Regions from separate parts of the Streptomyces sp. NPDC100445 genome, predicted to be linked through region 1. Evidence: riboswitches for the same ligand, from Rfam matches in the RefSeq annotation. Region 1 holds a riboswitch; the other holds the start of a gene.
What was found. Region 1 has a riboswitch for ZMP and ZTP ahead of ACIQVT_RS11565 (glycine hydroxymethyltransferase). Riboswitches for the same ligand answer to the same signal wherever they lie in the genome.

Region 1 (3,197 bases):
CCCTCACGGCCTGCTCGTCCGAGCCGGACAAGCGCTGCGTCGACCGCGACAGCCACAGCCTCGCCAAGGGCTACAAGGTCGTCTCCGACAAGAACTGCGGGACCGGCGCGACCTCGTCGAGGACGGGCGCGGGGCGGAAGACCGCCGGGAGGTCGCCGCGCGGGTCGGCCGACGCCGCCTGGTACTACGAGGGCGACGAGGAGCACGGCTGGGTCGACGGCGGCTCCTTCACCGAGCCCGGCCGGAGCGGCGGCGGTTCGTCGGACGACGACCACCACGGCAGCGGGGTGCACCGCGGCGGCTTCGGCGGCGGCAAGGGCGGCTCCGGCGGCTGACGGGGACACGAGCATGGAACGCCGCACCATCACCCCGCGCCCAGGCTGGCAGCGCACCGTCGAGGCACAGAGCCTGATCTACCCCCTCACCCGCCACCCCGACGGCTCCCTGCGCCCCTACTGGGACGAGAGCGCCTACTACGTCTTCTCCCCGGACGAGGTCGAGGCGCTGGAGGAGACCGTCGCCGATCTGCACCGCATGTGTCTGGCGGCGGCCGGGCACATCGTGGCCGAGGACCGGTTCGCCGACCTCGGCATCACCGACCCGCGGGTGGCCGCCGCCGTCGCCGAGTCCTGGCACCGCCGGGAGGAACTGCCGTCCGTGTACGGCCGCTTCGACCTGCACTACGACGGCACGGGACCGGCCAGGCTGCTGGAGTACAACGCCGACACCCCGACCTCCCTGGTGGAGGCCGCCGCACCGCAGTGGTTCTGGATGGAGGACCGCTTCCCCGGCGCCGACCAGTGGAACTGCCTGCACGAACGGCTGGTCGACGCCTGGCGCGCCCAGGCCGCGCTCCTGCCGCCCGGCAGCCCCCTGCACTTCGCGCACTCCTCGGCCGACGAGCTCGGCGAGGACCTGATGACGGTCGCCTACCTGAAGGAGACCGCCGAACAGGCCGGCCTGAGAACCGACTGGCTCACCATGGAGGAGATCGGCTGGGACACCCTCTCCGGCCGCTTCGTCGACAACCGGCTCGGCTTCATCCGCGCCCTGTTCAAGCTCTACCCCTGGGAATGGCTCACCACCGACGCCTTCGGCCGGCACGTCCTGGACACCCTGGACAACGGCGGCGGCACCGGCACCACCCTGTGGATCGAACCCGCCTGGAAGATGCTGCTGAGCAACAAGGCCCTGCTGGCGGTCCTCTGGGAGCTGTACCCCGGCCATCGCAATCTCCTGCCCGCCTACCTGGACGGCCCCCGAGAGCTGGCCGCGACCACCGGCTACGTCGCCAAGCCGCTCCTCGGCCGGGAGGGCGAGGGCGTCACCGTGCACGAGCCGGGCGCGCCCGCCGCCGTCCGGGAAGACCCCTGCTGCTACCAGCGGCTCGCGCCCCTGCCCGCCTTCGACGGCAACCACGTCGTCCTCGGCGCCTGGGTCGTCCGGGACGAGCCGGCCGGCCTCGGCCTGCGCGAGTCCGCCGGCCTGATCACCGACGGGTACGCCCGCTTCCTGCCCCACGTGATCCTCTGACCCACCGGGCACCGGGCACCGGGCACCGGGCACCGGGGCCGGCCCGCTCGCTCGCATGGTGGACGCGCACCCGGCGCCGTCCGGTGCGCCGGGTAGGCTGACGAGCGGGCCGTGACTGGCGCGCTTGGGATGGGACGGACCATCGGGGAGCGGTCCGAGCCGGAAAGAGTGCCGTGCGCCTGGGCCGAACGTGAACGCTGTACGCACGCCGTCCGGAGGTCCCGATGCCCGAGAATTCCGCCCCCCTCTCCACCGAGTCCACGGCCTTCCGCGCCGCCCTCGACGTGGTCCGCGCCGTCGAGCCGCGCGTCGCCGACGCCATCGGCCAGGAGGTCGCCGACCAGCGCGAGATGCTGAAGCTGATCGCCTCCGAGAACTACGCCTCCCCGGCGACCCTGCTCGCCATGGGCAACTGGTTCAGCGACAAGTACGCCGAGGGCACCGTCGGCCGCCGCTTCTACGCCGGCTGCCGCAACGTCGACACCGTCGAGTCCCTCGCCGCCGAACACGCCCGCGAGCTGTTCGGCGCCCGCCACGCCTACGTTCAGCCGCATTCCGGCATCGACGCCAACCTCGTCGCCTTCTGGGCCGTCCTCGCCGACCGCGTCGAGGCGCCCTTCCTGGAGCGGACCGGCGTCCGCCAGATCAACGACCTGACCGACGCCGACTGGGCCGAGCTGCGCCGCGCCTTCGGCAACCAGCGCATGCTCGGCATGTCCCTGGACGCCGGCGGCCACCTCACCCACGGCTTCCGCCCGAACATCTCCGGCAAGATGTTCGACCAGCGCTCCTACGGCACCGACCCGGCCACCGGCCTGATCGACTACGACGCCCTGCGCGCCCAGGCCCGCGAGTTCAAGCCGCTGATCATCGTCGCCGGCTACTCCGCCTACCCCCGGCTGGTGGACTTCCGGCGCATGCGGGAGATCGCCGACGAGGTCGGCGCCACCCTCATGGTCGACATGGCGCACTTCGCCGGTCTGGTCGCCGGCAAGGTCCTCACCGGCGACTTCGACCCGGTGCCGCACGCGCAGATCGTCACCACGACCACCCACAAGTCCCTGCGCGGCCCGCGCGGCGGCATGGTGCTGTGCGACGACTCCCTGAAGGACCAGGTCGACCGGGGCTGCCCGATGGTCCTCGGCGGTCCCCTCCCGCACGTCATGGCCGCCAAGGCCGTCGCCCTCGCCGAGGCCCGCCGGCCCGCGTTCCAGGACTACGCCCAGCGGATCGTCGACAACTCCCGCGCGCTCGCCGAGGGCCTGATGCGCCGCGGCGCCACCCTGGTCACGGGCGGCACGGACAACCACCTCAACCTGATCGACGTGGCCACCTCCTACGGCCTCACCGGCCGGCAGGCCGAGGCGGCGCTCCTCGACTCGGGCATCGTCACCAACCGCAACGCCATCCCGGCCGACCCGAACGGGGCCTGGTACACCTCCGGCATCCGCGTCGGCACCCCCGCGCTCACCACCCGCGGCCTGGGCACCGCCGAGATGGACGAGGTGGCCGGGCTGATCGACCGCGTCCTGACCGCCACCGAGCCGGGCACCACCAAGTCCGGCGCCCCCTCGCGCGCCGCCCACGTCCTGGAGGAGAAGGTGGCGCGGGAGATCGCCGGACGCGCCACCGACCTGGTCGCGGGCTTCCCGCTGTACCCGGAG
Region 2 (3,197 bases), on a different contig from region 1:
GCGCAAGGGCACGCACATGCAGTCGTGGAGCCTCGGCATGGCCGACAGCAGGCCGCCCGTCACCCTGCCCGAGGAGCGGGTCGTGCGCTGGCGCGCGGACGACAGTCACACCGAGCTGGTCGTGGCGACCGATCCGCGCCGTCCGGGCCGCCCGGTCCTCACCGACGAGGGTGACGATCCGCGCCTGGTGGCCGACGGCCACGTCCTCAGCCGGGTCACGTATCCGCCGAGCTGGAGCGACGCCCCGCCCGAGGCGCCCCCGCCGCACACGCCGGCCGCCCTGCGCGCCTACCTGGCCGAGACCGTGCACACGGACTCCTTGGACACCCCCGAATTGTTCGAGGGCGTGCAGGAGTTGCTGAGCCACTGGACGCTGGGCGGCCGCGAGTCCGCGGCGCTGGTCCGGGTACTGGAGGACGCCCACGGGCTGCGGCCTGCCGGACGGGTGACGGACCGCCTGGGCCGGCCGGGGCAGGCGTACGTGTACGGGGGCGCGGGCGAGGGCGGCCGGCGGATGCTGATCCTCGACCCGCGCACCGGTGCCGTCCTCGGCCTGGAGACCACCTTCACCCGGGACGACGAGGAGTACGGGGTGAAGGCGGGGGACGTGATGGACTACCGGGTGTGGATGCGCTGACCACGGGGGGTCGGCCCGGCGCCGGCCCCCGTGCGGGCCCGCTCCGTCACACGCCGAGCTGCCGGGCGGCGGCGTCCACGGTCTGCTCCAGCAGCGTGGCGATGGTCATGGGACCGACGCCGCCCGGTACCGGCGTGATCAGCGCGGCCCGCTCCACGGCAGAGTCGAAGTCGACGTCGCCGACGTTCCCCGGGTTGTAGCCCGCGTCGACCACGACCGCCCCGGGCTTGACGTCCTGCCCGCGGATGAGCCGCGGACGGCCGACGGCGGCGACGACGATGTCGGCCTCGCGGACCGCCGCAGACAGGTCCCGGGTGCGCGAGTGGCAGTACGTCACGGTCGCGTCCCGGGCCAGCAGCAGCATCCCCACCGGCTTGCCGAGGATCGCGCTGCGGCCGACCACGACGGCCCGCTTGCCGGCCGGGTCGACGCCGTACCCGTCCAGCAGCCGCATGATGCCGCCGGGCGTGCAGGAGACGAATCCCGGCAGGCCGAAGCTCATCGCGGCGAACGAGGCGAAGGTGACGCCGTCGACGTCCTTCTCCGGGGCGATCGCCTCGAACGCGGCCCGCTCGTCGACGTGCTCGCCCACCGGGTGCTGGAGCAGGATGCCGTGCACCTCCGGGTCCGCCGACAACTCCCGCAGCTTCGCCACGAGTTCGGCGGTGGTCGTGTCGGCGGGCAGCGCCACGTGCCGGGATTCCACACCGGCTTCCCGGCAGCGGTTGCGCTTCATGCGAACGTATGTCACCGAGGCAGGGTCCTCGCCGACCAGCACGGTCGCGAGACAGGGCGCGGTGCCGGTGCGGCCGGTGATCGCGGCGGCCTTCTGCGCGGCGTCCGCGACGACGCGGCGGGCGAGCGCGGTACCGTCCATGAGGCGGGCCTGGGTCATGCTGCACACTCCTGGGCTGGGATCGAGTCTCTCGCCCAGGCGCGCGGCATCCACCACGGGCCGCTCCCCGGTGGTTCTCCACCTCAGCGCCAGTCACGGCCCGCGTACAGGGTAACCGAGTGTGCGTACGACGCCCGGCTCCGCGTGTTCCTCCTCGGGATGCTGCCGGACGTGCCGGACGTGCCGGGCCGGGGGCTACTCGTCCCAGGCCTGCACCATGAGCTGGTCGGCGATCTTCCCGTCCCGCAGGGTGATCATCGACTCGGAGAGCACGCGGGTGCCGTCCGCGTACTCGCAGGCCTCGCTGTAGGCGGCGTGTTCGCCCTCCACGACGCACCGTTCGAGCCGGTGGGTCATGTCACGGCTGTAGACGTCGTCCAGCAACTCGGCGATCTGGCCCCGGCCGTGCAGGACGGTGGGGCTGCTGGGCTGATGCTGGTGGTCGACGATGCGGATCTCCGCGTCGTCCGTGTAGAGCGACAGAAGGGTGTTCCCGGTGTTCCCCTCTATGGCCCGGCGCAGTGTCTCGGAGTCGAACGAGGACCCCGTCGCGGTGCCCATGGTGACCTCCTTCAGGCGCCCGCGGCCCGACGAGGGCGGGCCGCACGGACCCCACCTCCGAGGCTCCTCCGCCCGGACGGCCACGGCAAGTGCGGCGGCCGGCTCCGCCTCACGGGTGAGCTGGGCCCACCGCCCGTGTCCGGCCGGGGCCCGCGCCCGTTGGTGAGGGCATGATCTCAACACGACGTATCGCCGCCGCCGTCGGTCTGGCCGCCGGGATCGCCGGCCTCGCCGTTCCGTCGGCGAACGCGGCAAGCGCCGGCGCACCGCTCGTCGAGAAGCTCGGCGCGCTGTCCACGCTGGACTCCCTGCCCGGCGCCGGCCTCCCCGCGGCGGAGCAGGAGCGGGTGCCGCGGGTCACCGACCAGCTCGGGGCGCTCCAGCATCTCAAGGAGCTGAACCAGCTGAACCAGGTGGAGCAGGTCCTCGCGCCCGCCGCGCCCGTGCTGGGCCTGGTCTCCGCCATCCACTGAGTCCGCTCCCCGACAAGAGGGCCGTCCCGGGCCGGGGCGGCCCTCCGCGCTGCCGGGCCCCGTCCGGCGGCGCGCGGTGCCGCCCGGGGTACGGGGCCCGGAAGGATCCACCGCCGCCCTCGTGGAGCGTCCCGTCGCCGAGCGGCGGCGCGTAGGGTCGGCAGCGAAGGTTTTCGAAGGAAGGGGCCAGGCCATGGCGCAGGAAGTACGCGGCGTGATCGCACCGGGGAAGGACGAGCCCGTACGGCTCGAGACGATCGTCATCCCGGACCCGGGACCCGGTGAGGCCGTCGTGCGCGTCCAGGCCTGCGGGGTCTGCCACACCGATCTGCACTACAAACAGGGCGGCATCTCGGACGACTTCCCGTTCCTGCTCGGCCACGAGGCCGCCGGTGTCGTGGAGTCGGTCGGCGCCGGTGTCACCGATGTCGCCCCCGGCGACTTCGTCGTCCTGAACTGGCGTGCCGTGTGCGGGCATTGCCGGGCCTGTCTGCGCGGTCGGCCCTGGTACTGCTTCGACACCCACAACGCGCGGCAGAGGATGACCCTCGCCGCGACCGGGCAGGAACTCTCCCCGGCACTGGGGATCGGCGCGTTCGCCGAGAAGACGCTGGTGGCGGCCGGCCAGTGC

Region 2: another riboswitch for ZMP and ZTP. It lies ahead of ACIQVT_RS04060 (bifunctional 5,10-methylenetetrahydrofolate dehydrogenase/5,10-methenyltetrahydrofolate cyclohydrolase); the one in region 1 lies ahead of ACIQVT_RS11565 (glycine hydroxymethyltransferase).

The regions. Positions count from the first base shown of each region.
Region 1 is NZ_JBIVZV010000003.1:563,016-566,212, reverse strand. It holds gene ACIQVT_RS11575 (hypothetical protein) at 1-335, shown strand, start outside; gene ACIQVT_RS11570 (glutathionylspermidine synthase family protein) at 349-1,533, shown strand; ZMP/ZTP riboswitch at 1,635-1,725, shown strand; gene ACIQVT_RS11565 (glycine hydroxymethyltransferase) at 1,758-3,197, shown strand, end outside.
Region 2 is NZ_JBIVZV010000001.1:912,394-915,590, reverse strand. It holds gene ACIQVT_RS04065 (CU044_5270 family protein) at 1-637, shown strand, start outside; gene ACIQVT_RS04060 (bifunctional 5,10-methylenetetrahydrofolate dehydrogenase/5,10-methenyltetrahydrofolate cyclohydrolase) at 684-1,532, opposite strand; ZMP/ZTP riboswitch at 1,559-1,639, opposite strand; gene ACIQVT_RS04055 (nuclear transport factor 2 family protein) at 1,728-2,093, opposite strand; gene ACIQVT_RS04050 (hypothetical protein) at 2,264-2,566, shown strand; gene ACIQVT_RS04045 (S-(hydroxymethyl)mycothiol dehydrogenase) at 2,760-3,197, shown strand, end outside.